DNA from 4 places in the Paenisporosarcina sp. TG-14 genome. Region 4 is predicted to be linked to each of the others. Evidence: riboswitches for the same ligand, from Rfam matches in the RefSeq annotation. Region 4 holds a riboswitch; each other region holds the start of a gene.
The links. Region 4 has a riboswitch for S-adenosylmethionine ahead of C406_RS19575 (thiolase family protein). Riboswitches for the same ligand answer to the same signal wherever they lie in the genome.
Positions count from the first base shown of each region.

Region 1 (5,418 bases), on a different contig from region 4:
TAGCGAAGCGAAAATCAACCCAATTATTCCTCCTCGATTGATCCCTCGAAAAGGTGTTATATGGATAATATTGGGTGAAACGGAATAAAATCTGGTTCTAGCCGATTAAACGAGTTGCGAAGCCGATTGAAACCTCTCCGAAGCCGAATAAATCCCTATTTAAGCCGATTAAAATTTTTCAACTATCTAATAAATAGTAATATGTATCTTCTACTGACAGAAGTTAAGTTCTTTTGCGTAGATGTTAGTTTTAGGGTCTCCTCCTGTGAGAGTAGGATGTCGTTAGGCAAATAAAAAACCGATACCTGTAAAATGGTTATCGGTTTTTTATTTTTTTCGAGTTTTAATAGACGTGTGTGTGAAAGAGAAGGAATAAAGAGTTAGGGAAAAAAAGTGCTGAATCTAAATATCTGGCTGACTAAGTTGACTAGGCTATGAAACGTGATTGACCGGTAAATTTTCATAATAGAAAATATCCTTCAAAAATAGTCTTATTAAATCAAATGGACTTAAAATTGGATATTGTTACTCATTCGTCATATCCTTATTAAAAATGCCTAATCTCCCTATGCGCTCAATCGCTTCTTCTAAACGATGTTCATCTACTAATAATCCAACGCGAATATAGCCTTCTCCAAATTCACCAAAGCCAATTCCGGGTGCTACGGCTACGTCTGCTTCACTTAACAGTTTATCTGCGAAGTTCTGGCTTGTGTACCCTTTTGGGACGTTTAGCCAAGCAAAGAATGATCCTCTAGGAGCTTCTACTTTCCATCCGATGCGATTGCATGCAGAGATTAGCGCATTTCGACGTTTTTCGTAGTTATTTACAAAAGTAGTCACACATTCTTGATTTCCATTTAATGCAGCTACCGCGGCATGTTGTACGGCGGGGAATAGACTGACAAACATATGGTCTTGAATCACGTTTATTGCATCAATTATTTGTGAATTGCCGATAGCAAAACCGATACGCCAACCGGCCATATTGAATGTTTTAGACATTGTGTACATTTCAATGCCAACGTCTTTTGCACCTTTTGCTTGTAAATAACTTACTGGCTTAACTCCATCAAATCCAACGGCTCCATAGGCAAAATCATGGCATATAGCGATTTCGTTTTCTTTGGCAAATGCCACAGTGTCATTGAAAAAATTAAGGTCCGCAATCGCTCCTGTAGGATTATTTGGATAGTTAAGATACATGAGTTTTGCTCGTTTTTTACTCTCTTCAGAGAGCGCTCCATAATCGGGTAAAAAGTTATTTTCAGCGATAAGTGGTAACGTTTCAAGTTGAACGTCGGCTAATACGACTCCTGACAAATAGTCTGGATAACCAGGGTCTGGTAGCAACATCCAATCGCCAGGATTTAACACGGCCATTGGCAATTCAACAAGGCCAATTTTCGTTCCAGATAAAATAGCTACTTCCGTTAATGGGTCGATGTCTACATTGTATTCACGTTTATAAAAATTAGCAGCAGCTTCTTTCAATTCGCTAATTCCTCGGAACGGCGAATATTTATGGGTAGTTGGGTTTTCAACAGCTTCTTGAAGTGCTTTTACGATATGTAAAGGGGTAGGTTGATCAGGATTACCTTGACCTAGGTTGATCACATCGCGTCCTTGAGCAATAGCATCTCCTGTTTTTTGCACTAGAGAAGCAAAAAATTGTGGAGGTAATTGTTTTAGTTTTTTTGAAAGTTTCATGGCAGTTCCTCATTTTCTGAAATAGTTGCAATCGTCTGCCAAATCTTATAACCTTTTGTGTATATTGTCTATAGGAGGTGTACCATGAAAATCGCATGCATTCAACTCAACGTTGCGTTTGCCGATCCCGATAAAAATTTTCATAACGTCCAAATGTTAATTGAAAAAGTCGTAAATGAAGGTGCAGAGCTCGTTGTTTTACCTGAAATGTGGAATACTGCATATGCATTAAAAGAATTAGAGCAACTTGCTGATTTCGAAGGGAAACGAACGAAAAAGTTTCTTTCTGAACTGGCGCGTTTACATCACATCCACATCGTAGGTGGTTCGGTTTCTACGAAAAAAGGAACTAACTTCTACAACACCATGTATGTATTTACGAACGATGGTAAACTTGTTGCAGAATATGATAAAGCGCATTTATTTCGTCTGATGGATGAACATCTTTATCTACAAGCAGGAAATAAGGAAAATGTGTTTTATTTAGGTTCCATTCAAGCCGGAGGACTCATATGTTATGACTTAAGGTTTCCTGAATGGTTACGGGCACACGCATTAGCGGGGGCGAAGGTGTTATTTATTCCAGCACAGTGGCCAGAGTCTCGTATTGATCATTGGAAGATCTTACTGCAAGCACGTGCAATTGAAAATCAATGTTTCGTGATCGCTGTGAATCGAACTGGTAGTGATCCAAATAATCATTTTAATGGACAATCGATGATTATTGCACCTTGGGGTAAAATCTTGTGGACTGGTGCTGAACAAGAAGAGTACGCAGTGATTGATGTTGATTTTTCGGAAGTTGAAGAAGTGCGTAAACGTATACCTGTTTATGAAGATCGTAGACCAGCACTTTATAATTCATTATTTGAAAAGTGAAAATTTTATTCAAAAAGTGTTTGACACTTGTCGAAAAACAACGTAGTATTTGGTTTCAGCAACAAAACAACTACATACGGAATTTATCAAGAGAGACTGAGGGATAGGCCCTATGACGTCCGGCAACCTCCAGCACGAGCTGGGAAGGTGCCAATTCCTACAGAATGAAATCATTCTGAAAGATAACCAAAATCCAATTTTCGGTGCCTCTTTCTTTATGAAGGGGGCTTTTTTGCGGGGTAAGAAAGTAAAAGTTTTGCTTCAGGTCCTCAGTCGAAAGAAAGGCTTTCGTATCGATTCTTCGGACCTGTGTCAATCTAGCAGCTTTACGTTTTTCTTGGTTAATAAAGTATAAGTTCGATAAATAAAGTTTATTTATCGAATTAAACATATACAGCTCGCATATCCGCTTAAGAAAATCTTTATTGACTTTCAAATCGAGGTATAGTGACGCTTTTGGTGAAAAGGGGCTTTGTGATGATAAGAATTAAAGAGTTGACTAAAGAATACACAACAAAAAAAGGTCCTGTAATTGGTGTTAATCAAGTAAACCTCACGATCTCTAAAGGGGAAGTGTTCGGGATTGTCGGATATTCAGGAGCCGGCAAGAGTTCATTGCTACGCTGTATCAACTTACTTGAACGACCTACGGGTGGCAGTATTGAAGTAAACGGGCGTGACCTGACAAAATTAAAAGGTGAGGAATTACGAAAAGCACGATTGAAAATCGGTATGATTTTTCAACACTTTTACTTAATTAGTCAAAAGACAGTAGCCGAAAACATTGCATTTGCATTGAAAGCTGCAAGTACTCCGAGAGAGAAAATTGCAATTCGTGTTGTGGAATTGCTTGAGATGGTTGGTTTAACAGATAAGAAAGATGTGTATCCAGCTCAACTAAGTGGAGGACAAAAACAACGTGTTGGCATAGCCCGTGCATTGGCAAATAATCCGGCCGTGTTATTGTGTGACGAAGCTACTTCAGCACTCGATCCAAACACAACATTATCCATTTTACGGTTACTCAAAAAAATCAATCGCGAATTAAATATCACGATTGTGTTAATCACGCATGAAATGAATGTGGTAAAAGAAATTTGTGATCGCATGGCAGTTATGCAAGATGGTCGTGTCGTAGAAGAGGGGGATGTGTATGACATCTTCTCAAACCCTGTAACGGATTTGACGAAAGAATTTATTAGCAGTGTTGTATCGTTTGATGTGCCTCAGTCAATATTAGACGCTTGTAAAGGTCGACTCGTGAAGGTTTTATTTAGAGGAGATGTTGCAGGTGAGGGAATTATAGCAGATACAGTTAAGCAATTTGATATAAAAGCGAACTTCCTACATGGTTCGATTGAATACATTCAAGAAAGACCACTTGGTTTGTTTTTGATGGAAATAAAAGGGGAACCAGATGATGTTACGAGGGCTATCACATATATGGAAGGCCGAGGAGCGCAAGCGGAGGTGATTAGAAATGGGCTTTGATTTTCAGCATATGATAGAACTTGGACCAGATATTATGAAAGCATTTGGACAAACGATGCACATGATCGGAATCTCACTGACGGTTGCCATTATTATAGGATTACCACTGGGGATCGTACTTTTCATTACTGATCGGGGAGTATTCTTAGAAAATAGATTTGTGAAATCGACGCTTGGTTTTGTATCCAATATGGTACGTTCCATTCCGTTTATTATTTTGTTAGTAGCACTTATTCCTTTAACTAAATTACTCGCAGGCACTATTATTGGACCAGGAGCAGCAAGTGTTTCCTTGTCCGTTGCGGGCATTCCATTTTTCGCTCGAATCATCGAAACGTCTTTACGTGAAATTGATAAGGGTGTCATTGAAGCGGCTATTGCAGTAGGCGCAACACCTTGGATGATTATCAAGGATGTCTTATTACCAGAAGCAAAATCGAGCATTGTGCAGGGGATTACATTAACCGTCGTTAGTCTGATTGCCTATTCTGCAATGGCGGGTGTAGTAGGCGGTGGCGGTATTGGTGACTTAGCCATTCGCTTTGGTTATTACAGGTACGACAATACAATCATGATTGTCACGATTGTTATATTAATTGTTCTCGTTCAAATCATTCAATTAATAGGTGACTGGACGTCTAAAGCAATAGATAAAAGATAATAGAGGAGAGAAATGAACATGAAAAAAGGATTATTTACAATTATCTTAGTTATCTTAATGACAGTACTTGCAGCTTGTGGTGGGGATAAGGAAGCGGGTACAGATACAGCAGATGAAAAATCTGTTAAGTTAGGCGGAACAGCTGGTCCTTACAGTGATATGTTAAACAAAGCGATTAAACCAGCTTTAGAAGAAAAGGGATATAAAGTTGAGATTATAGAATTTAGTGATTATATTCAACCAAATAACGCATTAGATAATGGAGATATTGATGCGAACCTTTTCCAACACTCAATTTATTTAGAGAATTTCTCGAAAGAAAACAATATGGACTTAACTGGTCTTTTAACAGTGCCGACTGCACCAATGGGCATTTATTCAAATAAATTCGAGTCAATTGAAGAGATCGAAGAGGGTGCTACGATTGCGATACCAAATGATCCAGTAAACGCAGCACGTACTTTCTTAGTCCTACAAGACCATGACTTAATTGAATTAGATTCAAGTTCAGAGCCATTAACAGTTTCTGAAAAAGATATCAAAACGAACACGAAAAACTTAGTGTTCCAACCAATTGAAGCAGGTGGGTTGCCTCGTGCTGTAGAAGGTTCCGACTTAGCTGCAGTTCCAGGAAACTTCGCTTTAGCAGCAAAAATGGATTTATTGGATGCTTTAGT
Region 1 covers NZ_AMGD01000081.1:24,468-29,885, reverse strand. Annotated here, with positions in the region: gene C406_RS0117615 (pyridoxal phosphate-dependent aminotransferase) at 526-1,710, opposite strand; gene C406_RS0117610 (carbon-nitrogen family hydrolase) at 1,795-2,589, shown strand; SAM riboswitch class I at 2,670-2,778, shown strand; gene C406_RS0117600 (methionine ABC transporter ATP-binding protein) at 3,067-4,080, shown strand; gene C406_RS0117595 (methionine ABC transporter permease) at 4,070-4,741, shown strand; gene C406_RS0117590 (MetQ/NlpA family ABC transporter substrate-binding protein) at 4,760-5,418, shown strand, end outside.
Region 1: another riboswitch for S-adenosylmethionine. It lies ahead of C406_RS0117600 (methionine ABC transporter ATP-binding protein); the one in region 4 lies ahead of C406_RS19575 (thiolase family protein).

Region 2 (5,418 bases), on a different contig from region 4:
GTTTACTTTAATAGAAAGATTCCCACTTGTTCCCATAAACCAATCTCGAGTAGCTAACTCATCTTTTATATCTGCTAGTTCATTCCACTTCTCCTGAAGTAGTTTCATGAGTTCACATCCAATTGTATCTCGATAATCGTAATTACATCATGAAAATTTTCATACTTTTCGTAAGGCAATCTTAACTCTTCACATTTTTCAATGAGAAAATCTCTTGCAATTACTATGTCTGCAAGCTTAGCCGCTTCTAGGTCTGTAATTGAATCTCCGATAACTATGCTAGTAGCATCTTTAGGAAGAAGATTTCGCATGATAGACGGTTTGCAACAACCGCACCCTTGACTAGCACAAGTTTCATCACATCCAAAGGGGAAAATAATTTTAATAGTATCTTCAGAAAAGTCAGCTATGTTGCAATAGATGTCTTCAAATGGACCATATGGCTCTAGAAGAGGTTTGACGAAAAAATCAATTCCTCCACTAACGATATACAGGGGGATATTGTGTTTTTTTGTATAGGTAACAAATTCTCCAAAACCTTCACGAATCTGCGCTTCTTCAAGTACGTATGAAATTACTTCATCCTTTAGTGAAGACGGCAGCAGTGAAAACATCTTTCTAACTCCCTCTTCAATTGAAATATTTTGTGCTAAAATATTATCTTTTGTTGATTCCCATTCAGGGGGATTAAACTTTTTCATAATATGAATAATGTTGTCCTGAGTCGTTACAGTCCCATCAAAATCACAAAAAATAGTTAGATTTTTCATTTGTCACTTCCCCATAATTTAAGTGCTTCTCTTAATTCATCTTGTTCTTTAACTACTTCCGACAATTCTTCACCTTCTAAAACAGCATCAATTGCTTGTCTGAATGCTCGTCCACCACCAGCTGCACCTGACGGATGTCCGTGCACACCACCGCCAGCATTAATCACACAGTCAATTCCATAATCCTGAACTAGTAGCGGGACTAGCCCCGGATGGATACCTGCAGATGGAACTGGAAACGTTCGTTTAAAAGTGGTTTCTTTCGTCAATTCTTCAGCAATTGCAAGGGCTACATCTTTTTCTAGAGCTACACTACCATATGGCGATGGGAAGAGTGACAAGTCCGCACCTAAATAGCGTGTTAACTTCCCGAGGAGTAGTGGATTAGATACCCCGTAAAATGCAGAAGAAGTGAAAGCTCCACTAAATGCTGGATGAGCCATGATTGGTAATTGAATTTCTTTGTCTTCGGCTAACTCTTGAAGGACATCAAGTCCATACGTATGAACATTGAATAGTAAGGCATCAGCCCCTAGCTCACTCGCCCTCTTCGCCTTACCTCTTAGTTCAGATGTTCTCCCTGTTAAATTAATTGCATACAAAGTTTTATGTCCAGTTTCTTCATATACTTGTTGTAATACTTTTCTACCTCTTGTTATTCGCTTTTCAAATGGAGTATGATGATTTTCAAATAAAATCTCATCATCCTTAACAAGATCAACTCCCCCTAAAGCTTGCTCTCGTAATTGCGCTACCAAATAATCTATGTCCCTACCAATTACTCCTTTAAAAATACTCATAACCAGTGGTCGTTCATGAACATTAAGAATAGTACGAATTCCCTCAATCCCGAACTTAGGACCTGGAAAATTACTTTCTAGTTTCTTTCCAAATTCTAAGTCTAGTAATTTCACTTTACCGTCTAGAGACAGCTTTCCGAAAACAGTCGCCAAGATCGCTGGTATATCTGACGTGAAATTTGCGCTAGGATAAGAAATTTTCACTTCTGCTTTAATTTCTTCCGGTGTTATTGGGTAAGATTCGTCTACAAACTCTTTTATTGATACGACAATACCTTTATGTTTTTTTAGTTGTTGTTGATCGAGCATCGGTAAATCCGTCCAAGATCCAATTGTTAAACCAAGTGCAATTCCTTCTGCCTTTTTCTCAAAAGAACCAGGCTTTCCATAAAGCTGATAGCATGCTGTTATTTGGCTCATGTTGAACTCTTCTCCTTTTGTATGTATGTATTAACATCAGTTTTAATTTAGTTGACACAAAAAAACCTCATCATAATAAGAAGAGGTTAACAGGATAAACGTCTTCTTATCTCTCAGCAATAAGCTGTAAGAATTAGCACCGTGTCCAAAATTGAATCGGTTGCCGGGTATCATAGGGCTTGTCCCTCCACCTGCTCTAAATAAGAATAATTATATTAATTTTAGGATAAGAAAAAGTAGGAGTCGTTATTGTGTAAAATGCCACGCTTTTCTTAAAAATGAATTTGTTTGATTATTTCATCAATTAGATTGATTGTCAATCATTTATCAATATTTTTATTTCCCTGGAAATAGTTCACAGAATTTTCCGCTAAATATAGAATTGCCAAGAAATAGAAATAAGAAATGAGCATTTTATACGTCAAATAAGTTTTATTTAAATAAAACTTAGAATAAGAAGAGATATAAGCATGAACCTTTGACTGAAGAAAAAACAGCTTCATATGAAATAAAGTAATTTATCACACTTACACTAAATAGAGGAATTGACTTTAGCTCCTTTTTTCTTATAATGGATGTGTAAGAATTATAACATTATGAAAAATGAAACGCTCTCAGATGCATTACTTCATTTGCATTTTTATTATTAAGTTTTATAAATACCGTTCGATTCTCGCATAATATTATAAAATATGAATATCCTTTAAGAGTAGACCCATTTAATAATAGATTAATACTTTATTAAAATTATATAATCTTAAAGGGTAACTTCACCATTGCATTATTAAATACTTATTGTAAATGACTTGGTACATCAGTCGTTTCCTTGTTTATTGTTTCGGTAAAGATATTCTCTTGAGAATATCTTTGGTTATTCAAATTTAATTTGCCGGATTGAATTAATTGAATCAGGTTCCGTATATCTTCTTTTGTTGCAGGCTGTTTAGCTTCTTTTAATAAGTATCCTAATTGCCCACTAGACTCAATTGTTGCAATTTGAACATCATTAATTGAAGTAATACCAGATTGCCGAAGTCTGGCTTCTAACTTATCCACCGGTAAACGGAGCTTCTTTAAGTTCTTCTCGTTTAAAACACCGTTTTCAATTACTGGTAAAGCTTTGCCTGAAAGTGTTGTTTCAGCTATATCAAATTTTACTTGAAAGTATTCCGTAATTATTAGGCTTAATACTAATACGGCCGCTACGCCAAAAGTTGTCCAGAGTCCTCGTCCTGTGACAGGCTGGATAAGCAATGTACCGATTCCAATCATTATTACTGTTTGAGGAATCGTCATCTGAGATATTGATTTTCTACCACTTACCCTTAGGATTAGTGTACCAATTACGAAAATAAGAACTGTTTGCCAAATCAAGTTTAGATCCATACTTGAACTCCTTTCCATTTCCGATTAATACATATGTTGGAATGTTCTTCTATGTGGAACTATAAGTAAATGCCCATGACAGATACATTTTAAATAATGAAAGTTATAACACTTACACTACACAAATTTTGTCATGAGCTACTTTTAAATTAACGTTTAAGAATTAGTACTATTCAGTTGAGTTTTGTACTATTTTATTTCTCGAAAATTTGATGAATTACTTCATTCGGTTGACTATTATTTAAATTTTTATATATACAGCTCGCTGGTTTATCGCGCAATGTTTCGGAGAAAGCAATTGCTAATTCTGCTTCACCCGCTACATGTATTTCACTCCAACCACGACTTTTTTTCAGCTGCTCTACATTTGTACCCATCTCCTTATAGAATCTGTACAAGTTTTCTCTAAGGCGTGATTCTAAGAAGTCTACTTTACTGCTCCCAATTACATGTTGACCATCAGGGTCCATGTTTTTCTCTTCTCCCCATTCTTCAAGATTCGCATCAAATATGTAGACCAATTCATCTTTGATGGATCCCATAGCGGTATCGAATATGCGAACTTCCCCAAAGCTTGGCAAGATAATTCCTGCTTCCGGATATGCTTTATACATATATTCCATCTCTTCAAGCACTGGATGGTCTTCCCAATGAAAGCTTGATTTCACAGGTACTTGCACATAATAAACTGACCACAGTGGAGGGTTCTCTGATGCAAAAATCACGACTCCTTTGTGTAAATCATTTCGATTATCTCCGATTTCATCCATTACTTTTTTCTTGAGTTTTTTAAAAGATTTCAATTCTGTATCATTATTGGAAGCTGCTAAATACTTGTCTAAATCCTTCAAACCGTTTTTCAAATGAATTTTCCATGCACCATTCAACTGTTCAGGGTCACCTGGATTAGTGTTCAAATATACACTCAATACACTTCTCTCACCACTGTGATATTCTTTTAAATACTGAATTTCTTCTTTCAATCCCATAAGTCATGTAACCTCCTTAAATTCCTCTACATTACAAGGATGCCCTTTAAGCACCAAGTTTATTACGAATTCCTAGATACAAGTTATTGATAATTCTGTAGCTCCAGAAATGCTTTTCTATATTTATTAAAAGTCTAATGAAAGAAGGTGTCATTCATCTCCAACTTTTTTTTGATGAGGGTTTTTGTAAGGCATTGTTAAACCGTCTAAGTTTTTCGTTTCATACTATTCATCTTTTTAACTTATTGGCATTATCCATTAAATAACTTACAAAAGTATCGTCTCTAACTAGCCAGGCTCCGTGATTTCTTTTTAAGTATTTTTCACCTTCTTCAAAATTCACATAAGTCGTATCAATTCTTTTTTTATTTTGTTCAATCACCCAATCTTGATCATTGACTTGATATAGAAAAAAGACTTCATTTATTTGGTTTTTATACAGAGAACCAAATTTAGACCGTTTCAAGTTATAACGATTTCGTTTCGCGTCTTCTCTGAGAGGATCTATGTGAAACGTTCCAACCACAAACTTCTTGTAGGCTTCATCAGTCAAAGAACAACCCGAAGCTTTTTCGTGCCCTCCACCACCGAACTTACCGGCTACTTCAGACACATCAATATGGTCGTGAACCGTTCTAAATCCTAATCGTTTTCCTCCTATATTTAATATGGCAATATAGTCAAGATGCGGATACTCTTTACCCAGTTCATTTCCAAGCTCAGAATGATATGATTCCGCGTAAACGATTCCGGCATAATGTTCACCGACTTTAGACTGAACAAGTTCTCGTCTCTTCCGGCGAATATAACGTTCAATTTTATTATCTTCCATATCAAGTATTTTCTTTTCAAACTCATCAAAAAAGAAATGTTCGCTTGTCATAAGTCGGCTAATCATTTTTTCTTCAAATTCTTCAATTGACACTAAAAAAAAGAGTGCATTTAGGCGCTGGGCTTGAAAATTCTCATTTTTCTCCCATTCCCAAGTATCATACTGTCTAACAAGCTCTACAAATTCCGAGACAGATCCAGTTGGCTCCATTAGTTGATGCT
Region 2 covers NZ_AMGD01000002.1:26,222-31,639, reverse strand. Annotated here, with positions in the region: gene C406_RS0100485 (methylthioribulose 1-phosphate dehydratase) at 1-108, opposite strand, end outside; gene C406_RS0100480 (2-hydroxy-3-keto-5-methylthiopentenyl-1-phosphate phosphatase) at 105-770, opposite strand; gene C406_RS0100475 (2,3-diketo-5-methylthiopentyl-1-phosphate enolase) at 767-1,990, opposite strand; SAM riboswitch class I at 2,094-2,197, opposite strand; gene C406_RS0100470 (DUF421 domain-containing protein) at 2,783-3,376, opposite strand; gene C406_RS0100465 (VLRF1 family aeRF1-type release factor) at 3,571-4,365, opposite strand; gene C406_RS0100460 (DHH family phosphoesterase) at 4,595-5,418, opposite strand, start outside.
Region 2: another riboswitch for S-adenosylmethionine. It lies ahead of C406_RS0100475 (2,3-diketo-5-methylthiopentyl-1-phosphate enolase); the one in region 4 lies ahead of C406_RS19575 (thiolase family protein).

Region 3 (5,418 bases), on a different contig from region 4:
TGCTTCGATTTTTAAATTTTTCGGGTTGTCTTTAATTTTGTCCATTGCGCCAATTCCTACGAAGTCATCTGTTAATGTGATTAAACCAGCTTCTTGCATAAGGAGTAAAGCACGACCGAAGTTTGTTCCTTCGTTTGGTAAAGCAATTGTTGCGCCGTCTGGAAGATCTTCAAGTGTTTTGTGCTTTTTTGAATGAATGGCCATTGGTGCTATTACTGTTGAACCAATTGCTTCTAAATCTAAACTTTGAGCTGTTTTAAATTCGTCAAAGTAAGAGATAGTTTGGAATGCATTTGCGTCGAGTTCGCCTTCATCTAATGCGATGTTTGGTTGAACGTAATCGTTAAATGTAACAAGTTCAATATCCAAACCTTGGTCTTTTGAAATATCTACGATGTAATCCCATGTACGTGTGTCGCCGCCACTTACGCCGACTTTTACTTTAGTTAAGCCTTCTTCAGCGTTAGCTTCTTCTTTATTGCCACAAGCTGCAAGTAATCCTAGTGTTAAAACTAATAGTATCAATATAAATTTTTTCATTTTTTCCTACCTCCAATAGTTATCTTCTTCTTATTTTTTTTGAAACCATGTTTCCACCTGATTGTAGTAATTGAACGATGATGACGAGTGCCGCAACAGTGACAAACATGGTCATGGTGTCAAAGCGCTGGTATCCATAGGTCAATGCTAAGTCACCAACACCACCAGCTCCAACGGCTCCGGCCATTGCAGATGCTCCAACTAAGCCAATGGTTGCAGTAGTAAAGGTTAGGATTAGTGAGCTCAATCCTTCTGGTATTAAAAATTTAAAGATGATTTGAGGAACTGTTGCACCCATAGACTGAGCGGCTTCAATAATTCCTTTATCGACTTCAAGTAGTGAATTTTCGACGAGTCGAGCAATGTACGGTGCTGCATAAAAGACGAGTGGTACGATTGCTGCGGTCGTCCCAATGGCTGATCCAACAATAAATCTAGTTAGTGGAATAATTGCGACGAGTAGAATGATGAATGGGACGGAACGCAAAATGTTGATAATAGGATTTAAGATATTGAAAATCCATTTGTTTTCTAAGATATGTCCTTTTCGTGTGATGACGAGCAATATACCTAGTGGCAAACCGATAAGTGCTGAGAAAAGAAGTGATATCGCGACCATGTAAAGTGTGTCGCCAAAAGCAACCAGTAGTTGCTCTGCTGTAATTTCCATTCCCCATAATGTGTTACTCATGTAGGTTCACCTCCTGAACGATAAACCCTTCGTCTCTGATGTATATTAATGCTTCTTGAATCTCGTTTTGATCACCGGTAACTTCAATAATTAAGTTACCAAATGGCGTTTCTTGAATTTCCGAAATATTTGCTGAGAGAACACTTAAGTGCACATCGTATTTCTTCGCAACTGTCGATAACAATGGTTTACTCGAGGTGCTGCCAACAAAGTTTATTTTCCAAATAATCGGATGCTTGTTGGAACTGAGCGCATCGCTGCGAACGCTTTGTGGAATCTCATCATGAATCACCGTACGAACGAAATTTTTAGCAATTTCAGTTTTAGGTGATGCGAAGATATCAAATACCGAACCTTGCTCAACCACGAGGCCACCTTCCATTACGGCCACTTTGTTACAAATTTCTCGTATCACTGACATTTCATGAGTAATGAGAAGGATTGTGATGTTGTATTGTTTGTTAACTTTTTTAAGAAGTTGCAATACAGCACTTGTTGTTTGTGGATCGAGTGCTGAAGTTGCTTCATCACATAGTAAAATGGATGGGTTTGTAGCAAGTGCTCGGGCGATACCGATCCGCTGTTTTTGACCTCCCGATAATTGTTCAGGGTAGTTTTTTGCTTTATCATCTAAACCAACAAATTCGAGTAGTTCTTCTACACGTGTTTTAATTTCTGGTTTAGATGTACCCGATAACTCGAGAGGGATAGCAACGTTGTCAAATACAGTTTTGGAATTGAGAAGGTTAAAATGTTGAAAAATCATACCGATTTTTTTCTTCTCTGCTCGTAGTTGCTTTGGTTTAAGTTGCGTTAGTGGTTGCCCGTTAACGAGAACTTGACCAGTTGATGGTCGCTCGAGTAGGTTAACTAGTCGAATGAGTGTGCTTTTTCCGGCACCACTGTAGCCAACAACTCCAAAAATGTCTCCCTTTTCAACAGTTAGGTCAATGCCTTTTAACGCTTCAACCGTTTGCTTTTTAGTTTGAAATGATTTTGTTACTTGTTGAAATTCAATCACATGTGTCGCCCCTTTCTTGGTGAAATTCGTTAACTTTGAGTAGGGAGGGAGAAGGCAATAAAAAATGCCCCTTCTGTCGTTAGACAGAAGGGGCATACGAATGCGAAATAAAATGCGGACACAAATCCACAGGAAATTAGCTCGAATACTCCTTCTTATCTATCGAACAAATAATTGTTCGCTGGAATTAGCACAGTATTTTCACGTAAAGTAAAAACCCGCTGCTGAGGTATCATAGGGCCAGGCCCTCCACATCTCTTGATAAGAATTAACGCATATTTAATTATGTTGTTTACTATAACTTCATTGTATTAGCTTGTCAACTGGATGATTAGTAATCGGTATAGATAGATTTCATTAGAGGTAAGACCATATAAAACTAAAAAGAAAGTCCGATTTTCAATAGAGAAATACTGGAAGTTGAACTGTGTCATCTGAACATAATTGCTAAAAGTAAGTATAGAGAGTAAAAGGTCTGCCGTATTTAACAACGGCCGTCTTTCTTCTATATAAAGGGCAGAACATTCTTCTATTCTTCAAATATAAGCTTGTAATTAACGTTAACGTAAATGATAAAATAATTTAAAACATGCGAGTAAAGGAGGAGTTAGTGTGAAGAGTATTGCCGATGTGGCGAGAGAGTTTGGGGTAACTACTAGAACGATTCGTTATTATGAGGAGCTTGGCTTGTTAAACCCTAAGCGGACAGAAAGCAATATTCGTGTCTTTAAACCATCTGATTGTGCAAAGTTAAAGTTAATTGTTCGTGGCAAGCAATATGGATTTAATTTGGAGGAAATCAAAGAAATGGTATTGTTATTTGATCAAGATCGAACGGGTGTAAGACAGCTAGAGCGAACTATTGAATACGGAAATAAACGGTTAGCTGAAATTGCTGTTAAGATTCACGATTTACAAGAGATGAAGTCAGAAATAGAGTTGCTGCATCATCAATTTTCGGAAAAACTATTAAACATAAAGGGGAATAGACAATGAACTTATCTAATGAGGCTTCCGATTATGCACATCAACGAGATGCATTCGGTCATAAACTTATAGCTTTTCCAATGGTGCAAGATACGTTAGGAAAATTAACTGCAAAAATGGAAGTTGAACTTGCGACTGTCTTTGATTTAATTACGTTATATGACCGTGTGGTTGCCAAAGAAGCATGTGAAGAAGAACTAATATTGAATCGATTATTTATTGCAATCATGAAAAAAGAATCAGCTGAACAAGCGATATATTTTTCCCATGAAGCTATTGAAATGCATGGAGGAAATGGTTACATCGAAGATTTTGTGACCCCACGATTGCTAAGAGATGCACAAGTGTTAACCGTGTGGGAAGGTACTGCAAACATATTAGGTTTAGAGTTTGTAAGATTAGTAAGAAAATTTAATGCACATACATTATTTATATCATCAATGAAATTACGACTCGAAAAAGTATCAAAGAGTACTTTAAAACCAATAGTTGTAAAAGTATTGGATGAATTACAAATTGACCTAAATATATTTACTTCTTTAGAAGAAGACATGCAAAAGTTTGAAGCTAAAGCAATGGCTCAGCGGATGGCTGTCGTTTATGAAAGTGTTATAGCGCTTGAAATGGCTGAGGTAACTGGAGAACATATGGCTCTTTTAGCTGATATTTACTTGGAAACGTCCTGGGGTTTGCGAAAACTCGGGGATCCCATGAAAACTTGTCAATTATTTAAGTAAATATATTAGAAGATTCACTTTAAATTCTAAAAGTAAAATATTCGGTATATAGTAGACTACAATAATATCAAATTAATGGAAGTAAAGATTAGTTTTAATTGTGAAATAACCAAAAGAAGGCTACCACAAATTCCCTTTTTGTGAGAGGATTAGTTCACATAATAAAGATGGGGGTGCCTATAGCGATGCTATTTCCAATATTATTAATTTTACTTATCATTGGATCGGCTGTATTGAAATCTCCAAAAGTGAAAGGTTTTTTGGGGGAATTAAGTGTAAGAATCATATTAAAGAAGTTGAAAAAAGAAGAGTTTGAAGTTCTTCATAACATTATGTTGGAGAAAGATGGGAAGACTACTCAAATTGATCATGTAATCATAGGACGGACAGGAATATTTGTTGTGGAAACGAAGAACTATAAAGGATGGATTTTTGGTTCAGAACATAGCAAGTTTTGGACACAAACCATATTCAAGAGTAAAAAGAGGTTTCAAAATCCAATTCACCAAAATTATGGTCACATCAAGTTTTTGGAACACCATCTACAAGATTATTCTGGACCATTCTTTTCAATCGTTGCATTTAGCAAGAGAGGAACGCTTAAGAAAATTGATATTATATCTGAGGATATCCACGTGGTACATTCACAACAATTGCCGAGGGTAATAAACTCGAAAACAGTAGTGGGCATGTCAACTGATTCTGTTCATAGAGTGGCTGAAATGATTCGAAACGCAAATTGTATGAATAAAGAATTAGCAAAAAAACATGTGCAAACGATAAAACAAGAGAGAAAAATTAAAGATGACAAATTAGAGCAAAACATGTGCCCTAAATGTGATAATGAACTAATTGAGAAATCAGGAAAGAATGGCAAGTTTACTAGTTGTAGTCAATATCCAAAATGTAGGTATACCATTTAAAGAGTGGTATACCTTTTTAATTGGATGGAAATATAATAATCTGAAAAATAAAATGTTTAAAAAATGAAGAATGCGGATATTATATTACAATACATATAAAAGACTAGCTCTGATAAGTATAAACGCAGATTCATAATTTAAGGGGAGTTTAATAAATGGTGAATTCAATTTCACAAATTAAAATAAATAGTGATGAATTTAATTGGAAGAATAAAGAAGGAGTATTGAACTTCAATGATGAGCCTTCTATCATTGTGTGGAATAAAACTCTTGAGATCTTAATAAAGACATTAGATGAAGTTGCAGGTATAGAGAAAAGTAATGAAGTTCTTGAAATCTTTGGTTATCGTTTAGGCTATCTGGTCAGCCAATCCTATGCAGGGCGAAGTGATTTAGAAAATATCTTAATTGAATTCAGCGATTTTCACCGCAATGCAGGGTGGGGCAATGTTAAAATTACCATGTTTTCTAAACAAGAAAAACGGATTGAGTTGGAATTACACAATAGTTGGGAAGACC
Region 3 covers NZ_AMGD01000019.1:20,666-26,083, reverse strand. Annotated here, with positions in the region: gene C406_RS0106585 (MetQ/NlpA family ABC transporter substrate-binding protein) at 1-540, opposite strand, end outside; gene C406_RS0106580 (methionine ABC transporter permease) at 560-1,210, opposite strand; gene C406_RS0106575 (methionine ABC transporter ATP-binding protein) at 1,224-2,252, opposite strand; SAM riboswitch class I at 2,405-2,520, opposite strand; gene C406_RS0106570 (MerR family transcriptional regulator) at 2,865-3,248, shown strand; gene C406_RS19355 (acyl-CoA dehydrogenase family protein) at 3,245-3,976, shown strand; gene C406_RS0106560 (NERD domain-containing protein) at 4,144-4,899, shown strand; gene C406_RS0106555 (hypothetical protein) at 5,055-5,418, shown strand, end outside.
Region 3: another riboswitch for S-adenosylmethionine. It lies ahead of C406_RS0106575 (methionine ABC transporter ATP-binding protein); the one in region 4 lies ahead of C406_RS19575 (thiolase family protein).

Region 4 (5,418 bases):
ATCTCCTGGATCCTCACCAAGATACAGAGCCTTAATCACGCGCCGGGCAATCTTCCCGCTTTGGGTATATGGAATATCGGAAACGATCATGACTCGTTGCGGTTTAAGTGCTTTTCCGAGTGAACGTTCAGCATGTTTCTGTAAATCGCTCTCTAACGGAACTACCTTTGCGTCATGCAAGACAGCGAAGACTACAGGCACCTCCCCTTTTACTTTATGGGGAATACCGATTGCCGCAGATTCCTTCACCAAGTCATGAGAAGTAACCGCTGCTTCAATCTCTGACGGGCCAATTCGTTTGCCCGCAACCTTCATTGTGTCATCGGACCGACCGAGTAAATACCAGAAACCGTGTTTGTCGATAGCAGCAAAGTCTCCATGTGCCCAAATTCCTTCCCACTTCGACCAGTAGGCACTTACATACCGTTCATCGTCATTCCAAAACGATTTTGTCATGCCAATAAACGGAACTGAAATGGTCAAATCACCAATGGAATTCTCAACTTTTTGTCCATTTTCATTAACGATTGTGGCTGCCATTCCTGGAATTGGCCCATGAAAACCACATGGCTTTATCGGAATAGTCGGGTATGTGCCAAGAATTCCCCCTGACACTTCAGTTCCTCCCGAATAATTTATGATCGGGCATCTGCCTTTTCCTACATGATCTAAAAACCAAAACCATGCTTCCGCGTTCCATGGTTCTCCTGTTGACCCTAGTATCCTTAAGGATGGAAGTTGTGGTACTTGCGCTTCTTTCGTCATGAGCGAACGGATTAAGGTAGGCGAAACTCCGAAAGTCGTAATTTGATGGCGTTCAATGAGTTCCCATAATCGACCTTCATGAGGAAAATCAGGGCTACCTTCGTAAAAAACAACCGTCGTACCGTGAACCGCTGCGCCTAAGAATAGCCAAGGCCCCATCATCCAACCAAAGTCCGACAGCCAAAAGATTCGGTCGTCTTTTTTTATATCAAAACAGAAGTAAAGGTCAATTGCGCTTTTTAAAGGAAATCCTGTATGAGTATGGACAGTACCCTTTGGTTTGCCAGTCGTGCCAGAGGTATACATAATCATGAATGGATCATCTGCACGCAGTCTCTCTGTCTCCACAGTTTGATCTACATGTTTGTCAGTCAAGTCATGTAACCAAATATCTATGTCTTGATTCCAGTTAATATCTTGGTTTGTGCGATTAGCTACCACGACATGCTCAATAGTCGGCGCAAGTTTAACTGCACGATCTGCTTCAGCTTTCGTGTTTATCACTTTTCCACGACGATAAAAACCGTCAGCTGTAATCAACATTTTCGCCTGACTATCGTTTAACCGTAACGCCACAGATTCCGACCCGTAACCTGAAAACACAGGGATCACTATCGCACCAATCTTTGCGCAGGCGAATAATGAAATAGGCGCTTCTGGTATTGGCGGCAAATAAATACCAATTCGGTCGCCCTTTACAATTCCTAATGATATAAGGCCAGCCGCTAGCTCATTAACTTTTTTATTAAGTTCGTTAAAGGTATAAGAAACAGTGCTTCCATCTTCACCTTCCCAAATAAAAGCAAGATGATCGCCTCTGCCGTTGATAATTTGTTTCTCAATCGTATAGTGGACAAGATTTGTTTTTCCCTTACTGAACCACTCCGGAAAAGCTATCCCATTTTGCGTATTCAGCAACTCGGTATAAGGCTCGTGCCACGTTACATCGAGTTCATTAAGCAGACTTTCATAAAACCATTGCGGATCGCTAATTGATTTCTTATGAAGTTCTTCAATATCAGCTAATCCGTGTTTACTATTGAATAAAGTGATGTTCGCATTGTTAATGAGCGTGTCATCTGGATACCATGCAAGCTCCTGATTATTTAATGTATTGAATGCTTCTTTTACGTTCATTGTCATTATTGCCACCCCTTAGGTACTTCCACTAAAACTGCGGTGCCTTGACCGCCTCCTCCACATAGGGTTGCGATTCCTTTTCCGCCTCCACGTCTTTTCAACTCATGGATAAGCGTTAGTAGCAAGCGAAATCCTGTGCCACCTAAAGGATGACCGAGTTCAATTGCCCCTCCGTTAATATTCACTTTTTCAAAGGGGATTTTTAGTTTCTTACAGCTTGCAATGGCAACACTCGCAAATGCTTCGTTTATTTCAAAGAGGTCAATTTCAGCTAGTGTGTGACCCGTTTTCTCAAGTACTTTTTCAATGGCTTGTGCTGGCTTTAAATGTAGGCTTACATCTGGACTGCAATATCTGCCCAACCAATGATTTTAGCAAGTGGCGTCTGGCCGATTTTGTTAGCAAACGACTCACTCGCAACAATCCCCACACTTGCTCCATCAGACATTTGAGAAGCATTGCCAGCTGTAATCGTTCCATCTTCAAGAAAAACGGGTCTTAATCTTGATAATGATTCAAAAGAAGAATTTGGGCGAATCCCTTCGTCTTCGGTTACAATTCCTGTTTTTGTTGTTACTGGTATGATCTCGTTTTCAAAATACCCTTTAGTCACCGCTTTATATGCACGCTGTTGTGAGGCAAGTGCATACTCATCTTGCTCGTAGCGCGTAATCCCTAACTCCTTGTTAATGGTATCTGTCAGAACGCCCATCGATTCATCAGACAAAGAGCACCACAGTCCATCGTCAAGCGTGTCGCTAAATACTTCTTTTCCAAGCGTGATGTTTTTCCGTAAATTGGCGACGTGTGGGGCATTGGTCATCGAATCATACCCGCCCACAATGTACAACTGCCCTTCGTGTAAGGCGATTCGTCTGGCTGCATCCGATACCGAAACCAAGCCTGCTAGACACACATTATTTAGCGTGATAGCTGGTACGGATAAATCTACTCCGGCATCCACCGCTACCTTTCTCGCAGGATTCTGACCTTGCCCCGCCTGAATAACCTGAGCAAGTATAACGCCATCTGCATTTCTCGATTGTGGAACCCTTCTTAGTAGTTCCTCAACAGCCGCAGTTCCCAACTGTTTTGCTGTGATGCCTGAAAGACTCCCTTTAAATTTCCCAAATGGTGTTCGAACTCCTTCTAAAATAACAACAGACATATTCTTTTCCCCTTTCAATTTTCACAAGTTACTCTTCACTTTCATTTATCGACTGACACGGAATCACCAGGTTAGGATTGACATTAATATCATACAGACCCTCTTTTTGGGTACAAAAAAGCCCCTTTCACTTTGAAAGAGGCTACGGTTTCTAATAAATCGCCTTATCTTCCAGAATGACATCATTCTGCAGGATTTAGCACCGTTCCATATAGGAGGTTGCTGGACTTCACAGGGCCTGTTCCCTCAGTCGCTCTTGATAAGTTTCTATTAAATTGGTTAAATATTCTTTGTAGTTAGAATATTAAATCGCTTAGGTGTTAATGTCAATCCTTGTTTTTACAGTTTTTACATTAGTAAACGCTTACATCATTGACACTACTGTAAAGAAATTATTTTCTACTTATTTATTCCTGCCAGCACTAAACTCGAAAGTTAACTCTTACATTTATAGGGAAATCAAGTGTGTTCTGCACAGTTTTTTCATATTTATCGTGTACAATTAAACGCAGTTAGTTGAGGATGGTGTAAGAGATGAATCGTATTTCGATGAAGTTAGCGGCGTATTTTTTGTTAGCTGTGTTGATCTTAGAGGGATTAATGATGATTTACTTGCATCGCACGATTGTTCATGCACAAGAAGATGCCCAGTTTTCGCAGTTGCTTGAACGTGGGGCGAACCATCGCGATGTGTTGCAAGATTCTTATTCACAAGAAACATTGATGCATATTGAGCTGATGGAGTCGAGTCCAGAACGGCAAGTTGCAATTTTAGATTTGGATCGTCAGTGGACTGCAGGTTCAGATAGTTCGAAGGCTTTAGTCGATAATTTCCAACAAAATTTAACAGTCGCTCCTGCTCGTGATTCAGTTATCATTAATGATTGGCAACAGTACAACTACATTGTTACGTTACATCCATTTGAAGCGGAAAATGGTCAACGAGGTTCAGTTGTCATGTTTGAATCAAGTGAGTCACTTCATTCCCTTATGGAAAGATTAAATATACACTTTAGAATTGCAGGCTTGGCTAGTTTACTCATTTTGTTTGTGGTGTACGTAGGATTATCTCGTATTATTACTCGACCACTTATTCGTATGAAAGAAGCGACGGAACGACTAAGTACCGGAGATTTCCGAGTCAAGTTAACTCACCAAAGTCGAGATGAACTAGGTGAATTGTCAAAGTCGATTCAAAAATTAGCGGATGATTTAGAGCATACCAAAAAAGAACGTATGGAGTTTCTTGCAGCTATTTCACATGAATTACGAACTCCTCTCACCTATTTATCGGGATATTCTTCTGTCTTAAAGCGAGATGACCTATCCGCACAAGACCGACAGCGCTATGTGTCGATTTTAGAAGAAGAATCGACTCGTTTGACTGAACTCGTAAAAAATTTATTTGACCTGGCACAAATGGGCGAAACAACATTCACCATTTCAAAAGAAAGCGTCCAATCAAGCCCCTTTTTCTCTAATGTATTGCAACGTGTCGAACCTTCTTTTCAATTAGAAGAAAAGTATTTGCAGCTGTCGATTCGAGAAGAATTTGAGATGTTTGTAGACCCGGTTCGTGTCGAACAAATCGTCATAAATTTGCTGGATAATGCCCGTAAATATTCGCCTATAGGATCGACCACAAGGATGGATGTCTTTTTGCAAGATGGACAAACGGTCATTCGAATAGAAGACGAAGGGATAGGCATCCATCCACATAATTTTGAATTGATTTTTGAAAAACTTGTTCGGGTAGAGAAGTCTCGTTCTAGAGAATATGGTGGCGCTGGTCTTGGGCTAGCTATTGTCAAAGAGCTCGTTGACGCACATGGAGGACGTATTGAAGTGATTAGTGATGTAGGGAAAGGCAGTGTTTTCACTGTCATTTTGTAAGAAATCAGGTGAGTGAATGACAACGATTCTGTGTATCGATGATGAAAAGAGAATGTTGGAATTACTAGATTTATTCTTAACACCAAACGGCTTTCAATGTCTGATTAGCAATGATGGGCAAAAAGGATTACAGCTCCTCGATCTACATTCAGTTGATTTAGTCCTTCTTGATGTGATGATGCCTTTTATGAATGGTTGGCAAGTGTGTGAAGCCATTCGTCAAAAGTCTGATGTGCCCATTATTATGTTGACAGCTAGATCCGACAAGAGTGACGTAGTAAAAGGATTGCAAGCAGGCGCTGATGACTATATTATTAAACCGTTCGATGAACAAGAGCTCGTGGCACGTATAAATGCTGTACTAAGACGTTCTTCTTCTACAGACTCACCCATCTTGATTCGAGATGGTTTCATTTTGGATTTAGCTGCGTATACTTTTCGTATAAACGACC
Region 4 covers NZ_AMGD01000040.1:19,358-24,775, reverse strand. Annotated here, with positions in the region: gene C406_RS0112255 (AMP-binding protein) at 1-1,908, opposite strand, end outside; gene C406_RS21060 (hypothetical protein) at 1,908-2,267, opposite strand; gene C406_RS19575 (thiolase family protein) at 2,240-3,073, opposite strand; SAM riboswitch class I at 3,235-3,339, opposite strand; gene C406_RS0112245 (HAMP domain-containing sensor histidine kinase) at 3,608-4,966, shown strand; gene C406_RS0112240 (response regulator transcription factor) at 4,983-5,418, shown strand, end outside.